Regions from separate parts of the Amycolatopsis sp. NPDC051716 genome, predicted to be linked through region 3. Evidence: riboswitches for the same ligand, from Rfam matches in the RefSeq annotation. Region 3 holds a riboswitch; each other region holds the start of a gene.
The links. Region 3 has a riboswitch for S-adenosylmethionine ahead of AB0M30_RS14470 (aminotransferase class V-fold PLP-dependent enzyme). Riboswitches for the same ligand answer to the same signal wherever they lie in the genome.

Region 1 (4,712 bases), on a different contig from region 3:
GCCGGGGCCGGTGAGCTTGAGCCCGGGAGAGGCGACACGTGGCCGTGCCTCTCCACCGAGCGCCGGGTCGGGCAGAGCGCCGGGTCGGGCAGAGCGCCGGGGCGGGCCGAGTGCCGGGGCGGGCCGAGTGCCCGCCCCGGCCGGAGCTCAGTAGCCGAGGGCCTTGTTCACGGCCGCGGCCGAGGGCGGCAGGGTCGCCTTGGGACCCACGTGGTTCTCGATCGCGTCGAGGGTCTTGAGGCCGTCGCCGGTGATGAGGAGCACCGTCTCGGCGTCCGGGTCCAGCTTGCCCGTCTCGACCAGCTTCTTCGCCGTGGCGACGGTGACCCCGCCGGCCGTCTCGGTGAAGATGCCTTCGGTGCGGGCCAGCAGGCGGATGCCCTCGACGACCTCTTCGTCGGAGACGTCCTCGATCGCGCCGCCGGTGCGGTTGACGATGTCGAGCACGTACGGGCCGTCGGCGGGGTTGCCGATCGCCAGCGAGCGGGCGATCGTGTCCGGCTTCACCGGCTGGACCACGTCGTGGCCCTCGCGGAACGCCGTCGACACCGGCGAGCAGCCGGTGGCCTGCGCGCCGAAGACCTTGTACGGGCTGGCGTCCACGAGGCCGAGCTGCCCCAGCTCACGGAAACCCTTGTCCACCTTGGTCAGCTGCGAACCGGAGGCGATCGGCACGACGATCTGCGGCGGGATGCGCCAGCCGAGCTGCTCGGCGACCTCGAAGGCCAGCGTCTTCGAGCCCTCCGAGTAGTACGGCCGGACGTTCACGTTGACGAACGCCCACTTCGGGTGCTCGCCGGCGAGCTCGGTGGCGAGGCGGTTGACGTCGTCGTAGTTGCCGTCGATGGCGATGAGGTCGCCGTCGTACACCGCGGTGGTGAGGATCTTGGCGCGCTCGAGGCTCTTGGGGATCAGCACGACCGACCGCCAGCCGGCGCGGGCCGCGGCGGCGGCCGTCGCGTTGGCCAGGTTGCCGGTCGAGGGACACGCGAGCACCTCGAACCCGAACTCGCGGGCCGCGGCCAGCGCGACGGCGACGACGCGGTCCTTGAACGAGTGCGTCGGGTTGCCGGTGTCGTCCTTGACCCACACGCGCTTGAGGCCGAGCTCCTTGGCGAGGCGGTCGGCGCGGACCAGCCGCGTCGCACCCGGCTCGGTGTTCGGGATCTCTTCGACGTTGGACGGAACGGGAAGGAGTTTCTTGTAGCGCCAGATGTTCTTGGGGCCGGCCTCGATGTCTTCGCGGCGGACGCGGCCGAAGTCGTAGGCCACCTCGAGCGGCGAGAAGTCTTCAGCGGAGACGAACTCCGGAGCGAGCGGCTGCCGGTGGCCCTCTTCCTTCGACACCAGTTCGACGGCGGGTCCGAGATCCGGGGTCTTGGTGGTGGAGGTCGTGCCGAGGGTGGCGGTCATCGCGAGGTTCCTTTCCTCATCTGCCCCGCCGAAGCGGGCCGGAATTGGCACCGTGGTCGTCAGCTATCCCGCGATCGCGGGATGACAGGCTGTACGCCGGTTGCCGGGGCTTCGTCGGGCCGTTCCCTCTGCCCCTCTGGATGAGCGGTATTCAATTGTCGGTGCGCGCACGCCGGATCCTCCGGGGCGGGCTGCCTCGGTTACACCGTACGACATCGCGCTCGGGCCGTGCCACGGTGGCCGCTCGACATCACCGGAGCGGGCGCATCGGAGCGCAAGTGAGAGGATTCCCGGGTGACCGCGCAAGCCACCGCCCCGGCCCCGCTGCACCTGGTGCTGGGCGAGGAAGAACTGCTGATCGAGCGGGCCGTCCGCGAGACGCTCGCCGCCGCGCGCGCGATGGACGCGACCGCCGAGCTGACCCGGGTCCGGGTGTCCGATCTCACAGCCCCCGAGCTGGCCGAACTGGTCAGCCCGTCGCTGTTCAGCGAAGGCCGGGTGATCGTCCTGGAGTCGGCGCAGGACATCTCCCAGGAGCTGGCCGATGCCGTCGCGGCCTACCTGAAGGACCCGGCCGACGGGGTCGTGCTCGTCGTCGTGCACACCGGCGGCGGCCGCAGCAAGGCGGGCAAAGCGCTCCCGGCGGCGCTGAAGAAGGCCGGCGCCGAGATCACCGAGTGCCCGAAGCTGACCAAGCCGGCCGAGCGGGAGCAGTTCGTGCGCCACGAGGTGCGCCGGGTGGGCGGCAAAATCGATCCGGCGGGGGTCGCCGCCCTGCTCGACGCCGTGGGCTCCGACCTGCGGGAACTCTCTTCGGCGGCGACGCAGCTGGTCGCGGACACGGGCGGCACCGTCGACGCCGACGCGGTCCGCCGGTACCACCGCGGCCGCGCCGACGTCACCGGCTTCGCGGTCGCGGAGAAGGCGGTCAGCGGCGATCGCGCGGCGGCGCTGGAGTCGCTGCGCTGGGCGATGCAACTGGGCGTCCCGCACGTGCTGGTCGCCGACGCGCTGGCCGACGCGGTCCGCACGATCGCCCGGGTCTCCGGCGCCGGCCGGGGCAACCCGAACCAGCTGGCGGGCGAGCTGGGCATGCCGCCGTGGAAGATCCGCAAGGCGCAGGGGCAGTCCCGGGGCTGGAACCCCGACGGCCTCGCGACGGCGATGCGCGTGGTCGCGCGGCTGAACGCCGAGGTCAAGGGCGTGGCGGCGGACCCGGGCTACGCGCTGGAGCGCGCGGTCCTCCAGGTGGCGGCGGCCAAGGGCGACCGCTGACCGCGGCTCCGGACGCGAATGACCCAGACACGACGACCTTCAAGCGCGAAGACCCGGAGGAGCGCAGGCGCGAAGTGCCCGGACATGAAGAAGGCCCCGGCCGAAGCCGGGGCCTTCCCAAAAATCAACCAGCTCAGAGCGCGTTGACGCGCTTCGCCAGCGCCGACTTCTTGTTGGCGGCCTGGTTGGCGTGGATGACGCCCTTCGAGACGGCCTTGTCCAGCTTCTGGGCGGCGTCGCGCTGCAGCTCGACGGCCTTGGCCTTCTCGCCGGCCTCGGCGGCTTCGCGGACCTTGCGGATCGCGGTCTTCACCGAGGACCGGATCGCCTGGTTGCGCTGACGCGCCTTCTCGTTCGTCGTGATGCGCTTGATCTGCGACTTGATGTTGGCCATAGGGCAACTCCTGTTTCACTCGGTGAGATTCGCCGCCGCGCTGAAGTGGCCCCGCTCGATGAGCGGGTTTCCTCCATGACGGAATGCCGCACGGGCAGCGAGCGATCACTCTAACAGCCGGGCCGCCGGCGGCCGGAGCCGGGAGTACCGTGGGCGGCGGCAGTGCCTAGGGTTCCGTCGCCGGTCCGAGCAACCCGCACCACCCGCACCACATGCACCACATGCACCTCAAAACCAGGACCGGCGGGCCTGGTCCGAGCGGCACCATCGGCGGGCCCGGACGGCCGGTCGTTCATCTGACGGGGCAAAAGCCTGGAGGACCAGCTTTTCGCGCGCGCGAAAAGCCGAAGGGGTCCCGTGAACGCCACCGCCTTGTCCCTCGTCCTCGTCGCCGCCGTCGTGCACGCCGCGTGGAACCTCGCGGCCAAGCGGATCTCCTCCGGCGGCACCCAGTTCGTCTGGCTCTACTACACGGCCGGCGCCGTCCTGCTCCTGCCCGTCACGATCGTGCTGCTCGTCGTCGAACACCACCGTCCACAGTGGAGCTGGCTGCTCGCCGCCGCGGTCACCGCCGTCCTGCACATCGCCTACGGGATCGTGCTGCAGCGCGGGTACCGCGTCGGCGACCTCTCCGTCGTCTACCCCGTCGCGCGGGGCACCGGGCCGCTGCTGTCGGTGCTGGCCGCCGTCCTGGTGCTCGGCGAGCGGCCCGGGCCGCTCGGCCTGCTCGGCGCGTTCCTGGTCGTCGCCGGGGTGCTGGTGATCAGCACCGGCCGGAAGGGCGGCGACCCCCGCGCCGTGAAAGCGGGGATCCTCTACGGCCTGCTGACCGGGGCCGTCATCGCCGGCTACACGCTCTGGGACGCGCACTCGGTCACCGGCCTCGGGGTGCCGCCGGTCGTCTACTTCGGCCTGGGCTCGGTCCTGCAGAGCGTGCTGCTCGTGCCCGGCGCCCTGGCCGATCGCGCCGAAGTGACGCGGATCTGGCGGGAACAGCGCCGCGAGGTCCTGCTCGTCGCGGTCCTGTCGCCGATCGCCTACATCCTCGTGCTGTTCGCCCTCACCATGGCGCCGGTCAGCCTGGTCGCGCCCGCCCGGGAGCTGAGCATCGTGCTCGGCGGCCTCGCCGCGTGGCTGGTCCTGGGCGAGCGTGACGCCGTGCGGCGGCTGGCCGGGTCGGTGATCGTGCTGTCCGGCATCGCCGCGATTGCGGCCGCCTGAGCCCGTCCGGTAGGGATGGTCGGATGGAGATCCTGAAGAGCCGGCTGCTGATCCGCCCGCGGGACGTCGCCGCGTCCACGGCGTTCTACCGCGACACCCTCGGCCTGGCCGTCGAGCGGGAATTCCCCGGTGGCACCGTGTTCTTCCTCGGCCACGGCTCCCTGGAGGTCTCCGGTGCGGGCGAGACGGGCTCGTCGCCCGATCTGGTGCTCTGGCTGCAGGTCCGGGACCTCGCCGGCACCCTGGCCGAGCTGAAGGGCAACGGCCTGGAGCCGGTGCGCGACGCGCGGCGCGAGCCGTGGGGCCTCGACGAGGCCTGGATCGCCGATCCGGACGGCACGCGGATCGTGCTGGTCGAGGTGCCCGAGGGACACCCGATCCGCACGGACACCCGCTAGGCGGGCTTGAC
Region 2 (4,712 bases), on a different contig from region 3:
CTTTCGTTGGGAGGTGCCGGCACGATGACGAACCGGGACTCGGCGGTCTCGGCGAAATGGCGATATTTCAACGCGGGCAACGGTTCGGCAAGCCGGCGTGCGCGGGCCGAGCCCACTCCGCTTCCCGAACGACACTGCGACTCGGCGGCTCTGCTCACAACGCGACACCGACCGAGCCGTATTCCGATGCCGGCTTCGCCGCTGCGCCGGGCCGGCCACGCGGAGGCCGAAAGCTTTTCCCCGGCAGGAATCCCCGCGACCAGCTTGTCGCGCAGCGGGCCGGGGAACGCGAACTCGGCGTGCTTCACGCGTGCACCCGCGGCGGCGCCGGGCGTGGCGCGTCGTCGCCGCCGACCACGCGGGCGCCGGGGACCGGGCCGTGGGCCACGCGGACCGTCCGGCACACCCCCGCGCCCGACAGCTCGGCCGCGACCTCCACCGCCGACTGCGCGTCTTCGCAGAGGAACGCGCACGTCGGACCGGAGCCGGACACCGTGCCCGCCAGCGCGCCCGCGTTGACCCCCGCCCGGAGCGTGCGGCGCAGGCCGGGCCGCAGCGAGACCGCCGCCGCCTGCAGGTCGTTGCCCAGCAGGAGAGCCAGCTGGCGCGGGTCGCCGGAGGCCAGCGCCTCCACGACCGGCGTGTGCGAGCCGATCCGGGGCGGGTTGCCCGCCGCGCGCAGGCGGTCCAGTTCGCCGAACACCTTCGGCGTCGACAGCCCTTCGGCGTCGAAGGCCAGCACCCAGTGGAACGTGTGCCGCGACAGCACCGGGACCAGCTGCTCACCGCGGCCGGTACCCAGCGCGGTACCGCCGTAGAGCGCGAACGGGACGTCGCTGCCCAGCCCGGCGGCGATTTCGGCCAGCTCGTCGCGGGTGACGTCGAGGTTCCAGAGGCTCGCCAGCCCGACGAGCGTCGCCGCCGCGTCGGCGCTGCCGCCCGCCATCCCGCCGGCGACCGGGATGCCCTTGCGCAGCACCACCCGGATCTTCGGTTCCCCGGTGCGGCCGACGTGCCCGGCCAGCGCTTCGACGGCCCGCCAGGCCAGGTTCTCGGGACCGGTCGGGACCGAGCCTTCCCCCTCGCCGTAGACCTCGATGCCGGGCTCTTCGGTGACCGCGACGGTCACCTCGTCGGTCAGCGACAGCGCCTGGAACACGGTCACCAGCTCGTGGTAACCGTCTTCGCGCAGGTCGTCGACCGACAGGTGCAGGTTCACCTTGGCCGGGACCCGGACGGTGACTGGGGGCGGAACTACGGCGAGCACCCGACCAGCCTACGTGCCCGCGAAAACGCCCCGATGCGACGTGCGCATCGGGGCGTTCTCGTGGCCGGATCAAGCCGCCGCGACACCCTGCGGGCCGCGAGCGGTGTAGGTCACGTGGCCGCCGCGCTCGGCGACCCACGCCAGTGCCGCGTCGGCCCGTTCGCCGCGGACGCCGAGGCGGAAGCGGCCGACCGGGGTGTCGCCGATGCGGGTCAGGCCGCCGCCGATGGTGGCGAACTCGACGTCGAAGCGGCCCGCGGCCTCCGGCAGCAGCGCGCCGACCGAGGCGAACCCGACCAGCACGACGTCGGCCGAGCGGTCGTAGCGCGCCGCCTGCGCGCGGACGGTCTCGATGGCCGGCAGCAGCGCCTGCGCGGTGCGGCTGGCCGGGTCCGAGATCAGGTCGAGGACCGTGCCGCGCTCGACGACCGTGCCGTCCTCCAGCACCGCGACGTCGTCGCAGACCCGGCGGACCACGCCCGCGTCCGGCGTCGTGACGACGACGGTGACGCCCAGCTCGGAACGCGCCCGGTCGAGAACGGCGAGCACCGCACCGGCCTCCTCCGGGTCGACACCGGCGGTCGGGTCGTCGGCGAGCAGCACGGCGGGCGCCGCCGCCAGGGCCTTCGCGACCGCGACGCGGCGGAGCTGACCGGCGGACAGTTCGCCCGGGCGCTGCGCGGCGCGCGGGGTCAGGCCGACGAGGTCGAGCAGCGAGCCGACCCGGCTGCGGCGCTGCGGGCCGTCGACGCCGAGCTGCTCGAGCGGGGAGGCGATGTTGCCGGCGATGGTGCGCTCGGCGATCAGCTCCGGTTTCGTCGAAACGACACCGAGCTGACGGCGGATCTCGCGGAGGCGGCGGCCGTCGAGGGTGCCGGTGTTGAGGCCGTCGAGGCGGACGACGCCGCGGTCGGGGCGCTCCTGCAGCGCGATGCAGCGGGCGAGGACGGACTTGCCGGACCCGGCGGGACCGACCACGCCGAAGAGCGAGCCGGCCTGGACGTCGACGCTCACGTCCCGGAGCGCGACGACGGAGTTTCCGTTGGTGGCAAAGGTTTTGGACAGATTTTCGACGGTGATCACGAAGGCTCCAGAAAACGGGGTGCACGCATGGCGGCACCCGGCCGCAGGCAAGTTCCGTCCTGTTAGGACGGTGCGTGAAGAAGAGGTGGACCGGCTACGACAAGCTCAGTTGGAGCGTCGACATGCGGTCACGGAGCGGCGGCCTTCGTCGACTACGCGACGCCTGGTCAGGAGCAGGGGGCGAGCTACCCTCTTCATCGAAAACGGCCTCCATCGGTCCTGGCGGTAGCACCTGCCCTGTGGAGGGTGGTTGCTGCGACTTCGGCGAGCCAGGTCTCTCAGTCGCTCGGGATGGACGTACTGAGTAAAACCGATCCCGAGGAGCGAACGCAAGCCTGTTGGCCCAGATCACACGAGTGGAGGTGTCCGAATCGCGGGATCAAGGGCGGCGAGGGCGTATTTTCACGCCGCTTCCACTGTGGAACGGCTAACGCGCGGCGGCGATCCGGGCGAAGTCGTGCACGCCCAGCTGCTCGCCGCGGGTCCGGGGGTCGATCCCGGCGGCCGTCAGCAGCTCGCCGGCGCGTTCGGCCGAACCCGCCCAGCCCGCGAGCGCGGCCCGCAGCGTCTTCCTGCGTTGTGAGAAGGCGGCGTCCACCAGGCCGAAGAGCAGGTCCCGGTCTTCGGACGCCGTCGTGTCGCCGCGCTCGAAGGCGACGAGCGCGGAATCGACGTTCGGCACGGGCCAGAACACCGAGCGCGGCACGGCGGCGACCTTGCGCGCGGTCCCGTACCAGGCGAGCTTGACGCTGGGCACGCCGTAGATCCGGCTGCCGGGGCCGGCGGCCATCCGGTCGGCGACCTCGGTCTGCACCATGACGAGGCCCTTCCGGAGCGAGGGCACCTCGGCCAGCAGGTGCAGCACAACCGGCACGGCGACGTTGTAGGGCAGGTTGGCGACCAGGGCGGTCGGCGCGGGCAGCTGCTCGCGGGTGATGCGCATGGCGTCAGCACCGATGACGGTGAGCCGTCCGGCCGCGTCGGGCCCCCGCTCGGCGACAGTCTTGGGCAGCCGCTCGGCGAGCTTGGGATCGATCTCGACGGCGACGACGTGGGCGCCGGTGGCGAGCAGCCCGAGGGTCAGCGACCCGAGCCCGGGCCCGACCTCGAGGACGACGTCGCCGGGGGCGATGGCCGCCAGCTCGACGATCCGGCGGACGGTGTTGGGATCGTGCACGAAGTTCTGCCCGAGCTTCTTCGTCGGCCGCACGTCGAGTTCGGCCGCCAGCCCGCGGATCTCGGCAGGTCCCAGCAGTTCAACCACCGGACGAGCCTACCCAGAGGGCCGGAGCACGTACCCGGACGGTCGGTTGATGTACCCGGAGGGTCGGCTCGCGTGATTGGAGGGTCATCACCCGTGATTGAGGGGACGACACGCGTGATTGGCGGGACGACACGCGGAACGGCCCCCGTCCGAGGTGGACGAGGGCCGTTCCGGGAAGTGGAGCGTCAGGCCTTCTTGCCGCAGACGGGCCAGGCGCTGTAGCTGCCGCCGCGGCCGGCCTTGACCTTCTCCGCGACCGCGATCTGCTGCTCACGCGAGGCCTGGTTCGGCAGCGCGGCGTACTCGTCGCCGCCGTAGGCGTCCCACGTGCGCTTGTCGAACTGGAGGCCGCCGTAGTAGCCGTTGCCGGTGTTGATGGCCCAGTTGCCACCCGACTCGCACTGCGCGATGCGGTCCCACGCGGAACCGTCGCCGATCTCCGGGGTCGGGGCCTGCTTGGTGCCGACGTGGATGATCTTCGGCTTCGGCTGGGTGATGACCTTCTCGGAGACGCTCTCGCGAGAGACCTCTTTGCCGTTCTTCTGCGTGACCTTGTAGGTCACCATCTTCTCGCCCGGCGTGCCGGGGTCCTCGACCGAAGTCTTGCCCTTGGCGAGGTCGGGGTCGTCGACCTTCTGCTCGGGCGGGTCGATGGACTCCTTCTGGGTCACCGTCGAGACGCCGGTGCGGCTGAGGTGCACCTCGGCGCCGTCGGTCAGCTTGACGTCCAGGCCGCCCTCGGCCTGGTCCTCCGGGCCCAGGGTGAGCTTGTACTCGCCCAGGAACTCCTTCGTCGTGACCGCGGTCGTCTTCACCTGCTTCGGCGCGTTGGCCCCGTCGAACAGGGTGATGGTCTTCAGGGTCTTGATCTCGACGGTCGCGCCCTGCAGGGGCAGCTCGCCGTCCTTCGGCATCGACATCCACGTGCCGGGCTTGTCCATGCCGGTCATGCCGAGCTGGGACAGCGCGTCGCCGAGGTGGGTCGCGCGGACCCAGGAGGTGTGCTCCGCGCCGTCGACGATCATCTTCAGCTGGCGCCCGCGCTCGAGCTTGATGACGCCGCCGTCGCCGACCTCCGCCTGCGGGGAGGGGGAAAGC
Region 3 (4,712 bases):
CTCACCGGCGCGCTCGAACTCGAGTCGGGCATCAACGACGCGCCGGCCTACATCGCCGTCGTGGTGCTGGCCGAAGGCACCACTGTGGACTGGACGCTGCCGCTGCTGGCGGTCTACGAGCTGGCGGCGGGCCTGGCCATCGGGCTGGCCTTCGGCTGGCTCGGCGGCCACGCGCTGCGCCGGGCCGCGCTGCCGGCGACGGGCCTCTACCCGCTCGCCACGGTCGCGGTGTGCGTCGTCGCGTACTCGTCCGGGCAGCTGCTGCACGCGTCCGGGCTGCTCGCCACCTACGTCGCCGCGCTGGTGCTCGGCAATTCGCGGCTGCCGCACCGATCGGACACGCTGTCGTTCGCCGAGGGCCTGGGCTGGCTGGCGCAAATCGGGCTGTTCGTGCTGCTCGGGCTGTTCGCGTCGCCGGGCCGGCTGCTCGACGCGATCGTGCCGGGCCTGGTCGCGGGCGCGGTCGTGCTGCTGCTGGCGCGGCCGGTCTCGGTCGTCCTGGCGATGCTGCCGTTCCGGCTGCCGTGGCGGGAACAGGCGTTCCTGTCGTGGGCCGGGCTGCGCGGCGCCGTGCCGATCGTGCTCGCCATGATCCCGCTGTCGCAGGGTCTGCCGGGCGCGCAGCGGCTGGTCGACGCGGTGTTCGTGCTGGTCATCGTGCTGACGCTGGTGCAGGGGGCGACGCTCGGCCCGCTCGCGCGCCGGCTCGGGCTGGCCAAGAAGTCCGAGCCGCACGAGGTCGAGGTCGACTCCGCGCCGCTGGACGAGCTGGGTGCCGAACTGCTGCAGGTCCGGATCCAGCCGGGATCGAAGCTGCACGGCGTGTACCTGTCCGAGCTGCGGCTGCCGATCGGGGCGACGATCAGCCTGGTCGTCCGCGACGGCGCGGGCTTCACACCGCAGAAGACCAGCCGGCTGCAGGAGAACGACCAGTTGCTGGTCGTCACCACGAGCGCCGTCCGCGACGACGCCGAACGCCGGCTGCGCGCCGTCGACCGCGCCGGGCGCCTGGCTCGCTGGAAGGGCGAATCCGGCCGCTGACGGGGACCTCTTCCGCCCCAATGTGGCCTTGGTTGCGTTCAACGCACCGAAGGCCACATTGGGGCACTTGGAGGGATCACTCTCTGTGAGCGGCGTCTCAGAATGTGAGGCGGGGGTTGGCCACCGGCCGCGTTCTCGGTTACCTTCTGGCTCAGGTCATGAGTGCCAGCGCGAAGCCCCGGCTTGCTGGCCGGCAACCCTCCTACCGCGGTGGGGTGCCCCGGGTGAAGACCGGGCCGGTCGCGCCGTGCGACGGGCAAGCGCGGGCCCCTCGCCGGGGTCCCCCGGATCGCCGAGGAGGCACCCCGATGACTCTCGCCATCGACCGCACCCCGCTCGAAACCCCCGCAAGCCCCGCAACCCGCGCCATCCCCGCCGTCGCGGGGGCGTCGCTGCGGGTGCCGCTGGTGACCGGCGGGGACATCGGCTACGCCAACCTCGACCACGCCGCGAGCGCCCCGTGCCTCGAGGCCGTCCGCGGCGCCGTCGACGAGTTCCTGCCCTGGTACGCCAGCGTCCACCGCGGGGCCGGCTTCGCGTCGCAGGTCTCCACCAAGCTCTACGAGCGCACCCGGGACGTCCTGCGCCGCTTCGTCGACGCCCGGCGGACTGACACCGTCGTCTTCACCCGCAACACCACCGACTCCTTCAACCTCCTCGCCCGCAGCCTGCCGCGGCACACCACGGTGATCGTCTTCGACACCGAGCACCACGCCGCGCTGCTGCCGTGGCCAGGACCGAACGTCCGGCGGATCCCGACCCCGCGCACCCGCCTCGCCGCGGTGTCCGCCGTGGACGAAGCACTCGCGGACGCCCCGCAGGGACCGCGGCTGGTCGTCGTCACCGGAGCGTCCAATGTGACCGGCGAACTGCTCCCGGTGGCCGAAATCTCCGCCGTGGCACGGAAACACGGCGCTCGCATCGCCCTCGACGCCGCCCAGCTCGCCCCGCACCGCCGGATCTCGCTCAAGGAACTGGACGTCGACTACATCGCCCTGTCCGGCCACAAGCTGTACGCGCCCTTCGGCGCGGGTGCGCTGATCGGCCGCGCCGACTGGCTGCGCGCGGCCCGGCCGTACCTCGCCGGCGGCGGCGCGACCAAGCTCGTCACCGAGGACGCCGTCGTCTGGAACACCGGCCCGGAGCGCCACGAAGCCGGTTCGCCCAACACCGTCGGCGTGTACGCGCTCGGCGTCGCGTGCGAAACACTCAGTGACAACTGGGACGCGATCGAAACCCACGAGCTGGCCCTGCTCACGCGGCTGCGCAAGGGCCTCGAGGCCATCCCCGGCTGCGCCGAACTGCGGCTGTTCGACGCGCCGGTCGACCGGGTCGGCACGGTCAGCTTCGTCGTCGACGGCTTCGACCCCGGCTGGCTCGCCGCGGTGCTGTCCGCCGAGTACGGCATCGGTGTCCGCGACGGCGCCTTCTGCGCCCACATCGCGGCCAAGCGGCTGATCGGCGTCGCCGGCGGCGACGGGCAGCAGGCGGTCCGCGTCAGCCTCGGCCTCGGCAGCACGGCGGAACACGTCGACCGCGTGCTGCTGGCGCTGCGACAGATCGTCGCCCGCGGAGCCCGCTGGGAGTACGCGAAGGTGGACGGCCGCTGGGCGCCGGTGGGCGACCCGCGGGAGCTGCCGCCCTTCTGCTGAGCGCTAGCCTGGGCCGATGGGGAGAGGGCCGCGTTTCTGGTTTCCGCTGGCGTTGCTGGGGTTCGCCCAGATCGGTCTGGCGGCGGTGCTGCTGGTGGCCCGCCGCAGCCGGGCCGAAAGCGAGTCCGCGAACCTCCTCGTCGGACCGTACTCGGTCCCGCCCGGCGTGACCGAGCACAGCCAGGCGTTTCGGTTGCCCCTGGACGATTTCCACCGGGTGGAAAGTGGCCTGCCGGCCGGGCCCGCGTGGCTGGTCGCGCTCGGCGTGGTGCTCGCCGGCACGGCCGTCTGGTACGCGCTGGCCCGGCGGCCCGTCCGCACCGGGCGGTTCGTCCTCGGCACGGTCGCCGCGCTGCTCGCCGTCCCGCTGCTCGACCTGGTCGGGTCCTGGCAGTTCCGGCTCGACGAGGGGCTGCGCGGCCCGCTGCTGGCCACCCTCGGCCTGCTGCTGCTCGCCGCCTACGAGCGCAGCCTGTTCCTCCTGGTCACCACGGTCGCGTTCGCCCTGGTCGCCGTGGTGCTCTCGGCGGACATGGCGGGCGTGCTGATCTCGGCGTCGATCCTGCTCGCCGCCGCCTTCGTCGCCCTGCTGCGGGGAAACCCGAGCCCGATACCCTGACGCGATGGGGTGTGCACGGCGGTCCTGGTTCCCGCTGGCCGCGCTGGGGTTCGCGTTGCTGGTGATGGTGGCCGTCGAAGTGGTCCCCGGCGGCATCGGAGTCGCGCAGGGCTACCAGCCGTCCCCAAGCTGGTACGGCCCCGGCCGTGCGGCCGGAAACGAGGTGCGGGCCATCGCGGTCTCGGTCGATCCCACGCCCGCGACGAAGCTCGGCTGGCTCGCGGGTCTCGCCTGCGTGGTGCTCGCCGTGGCCGCCTGGTACTGGCGGGAGCTGCGGCCCCCGCGGCCCGGCCGGTTCCTGCTCGGCACGCTCGGGGCGCTGGCCGCCGTCCCGCTGCTCGACCTGGCCGGCGCCCTCCAGCTCCGGCTCGGCGGCGACGTCCGCGGCGCTCTGCTGGCGACGCTGGGCCTCCTGCTGCTGGCCGGCTACGAGCGCAGCCGGTTCCTGCTGGCCGTCGCCGGGGTGTTCGCGCTGGTCGCGACCGTGTTCCTGCCCCCGGTGGCCGGCGCGCTCGCCGCGGCGGGCGTGCTGTTCGCGGCCGCCTTCGCCGTCCTCCTGCGCCCGCGGCCGGACGGGCCCGACGCGGCCTGACCAGCGCCGTGGACAATGGACCGGTGAGCACCGAGCCCAGCCACTCCGAACCCGACACCGCCGCGCCCGCCGACGCGGTGCCCGATCCCGCCGCGGACGCGCCCGAGAACCCGGAAGTCCCGGCGAAGCCGCTGCTGCCCAAGCGGCGGGTCGGCTGGGTCTTCGCGGTCGCCGTCGTGTTCTGGGCGATCGACCTGGTGACGAAGAACCTGGTCGTGGCCAACCTGGAGGGCAAGGAGCCGGTCAAGGTCCTCGGCGGGCTGATCTACCTGCAGGTCATCCGCAACCCCGGTGCCGCGTTCTCGATGGCCACCGGCATGACGTGGGTGCTCGCCCTGGTCGCGCTCGCCGTCGTCATCGCGATCATCTGGCTGTCGCGGCGGCTGCGGTCGATCGGCTGGGCGATCGGCCTCGGTCTCGTGCTCGCCGGCGCCACCGGCAACCTGACCGACCGCATCTTCCGCGCGCCCGGCGGGCTGCAGGGCCACGTCGTCGACTTCATCTCGGCGTTCGCCCCGAACGGCAAGGGCTTCGCGATCTTCAACATCGCCGACTCCGCGATCTGCGTCGGCGGCGCCCTGATCGTGCTGCTGTCGCTGCTGGGCAAGGACTACGACGGCACGTCGACCAAGGACAAGGCGGCCAGGGAAAAGGCGCCCAAGGACGAGAAGGCCGAAGCGCCGGAGCAGCAGGAACAGCAGGAGGAGCAGGCGTGAGCTCGCGGATGCTCCCGGTGCCCGACGGGCTCGACGGGATGCGGGTCGACGCCGGCCTCGCCAAGCTGCTCGGGCTGTCCCGCACGGTCGTC

Region 1: linked by a shared signal. The riboswitch ahead of thrC (threonine synthase) and the one ahead of AB0M30_RS14470 (aminotransferase class V-fold PLP-dependent enzyme) in region 3 are both predicted to bind S-adenosylmethionine.
Region 2: linked by a shared signal. The riboswitch ahead of AB0M30_RS42530 (ATP-binding cassette domain-containing protein) and the one ahead of AB0M30_RS14470 (aminotransferase class V-fold PLP-dependent enzyme) in region 3 are both predicted to bind S-adenosylmethionine.

Annotation. Positions count from the first base shown of each region.
Region 1 is NZ_JBFAZA010000018.1:109,266-113,977, forward strand. It holds gene thrC (threonine synthase) at 148-1,413, opposite strand; SAM riboswitch class I at 1,427-1,560, opposite strand; gene holA (DNA polymerase III subunit delta) at 1,708-2,688, shown strand; gene rpsT (30S ribosomal protein S20) at 2,822-3,082, opposite strand; gene AB0M30_RS25025 (DMT family transporter) at 3,440-4,303, shown strand; gene AB0M30_RS25030 (VOC family protein) at 4,327-4,701, shown strand; gene AB0M30_RS25035 (class I SAM-dependent methyltransferase) at 4,698-4,712, opposite strand, start outside.
Region 2 is NZ_JBFAZA010000049.1:31,277-35,988, forward strand. It holds gene AB0M30_RS42520 (hypothetical protein) at 1-308, opposite strand, end outside; gene AB0M30_RS42525 (4-(cytidine 5'-diphospho)-2-C-methyl-D-erythritol kinase) at 305-1,267, opposite strand; gene AB0M30_RS42530 (ATP-binding cassette domain-containing protein) at 1,337-2,350, opposite strand; SAM riboswitch class I at 2,558-2,648, opposite strand; gene rsmA (16S rRNA (adenine(1518)-N(6)/adenine(1519)-N(6))-dimethyltransferase RsmA) at 2,778-3,614, opposite strand; gene AB0M30_RS42540 (transglycosylase family protein) at 3,800-4,712, opposite strand, start outside.
Region 3 is NZ_JBFAZA010000009.1:76,412-81,123, forward strand. It holds gene AB0M30_RS14465 (potassium/proton antiporter) at 1-1,041, shown strand, start outside; SAM riboswitch class IV at 1,196-1,310, shown strand; gene AB0M30_RS14470 (aminotransferase class V-fold PLP-dependent enzyme) at 1,350-2,693, shown strand; gene AB0M30_RS14475 (hypothetical protein) at 2,710-3,312, shown strand; gene AB0M30_RS14480 (hypothetical protein) at 3,317-3,904, shown strand; gene lspA (signal peptidase II) at 3,982-4,620, shown strand; gene AB0M30_RS14490 (RluA family pseudouridine synthase) at 4,617-4,712, shown strand, end outside.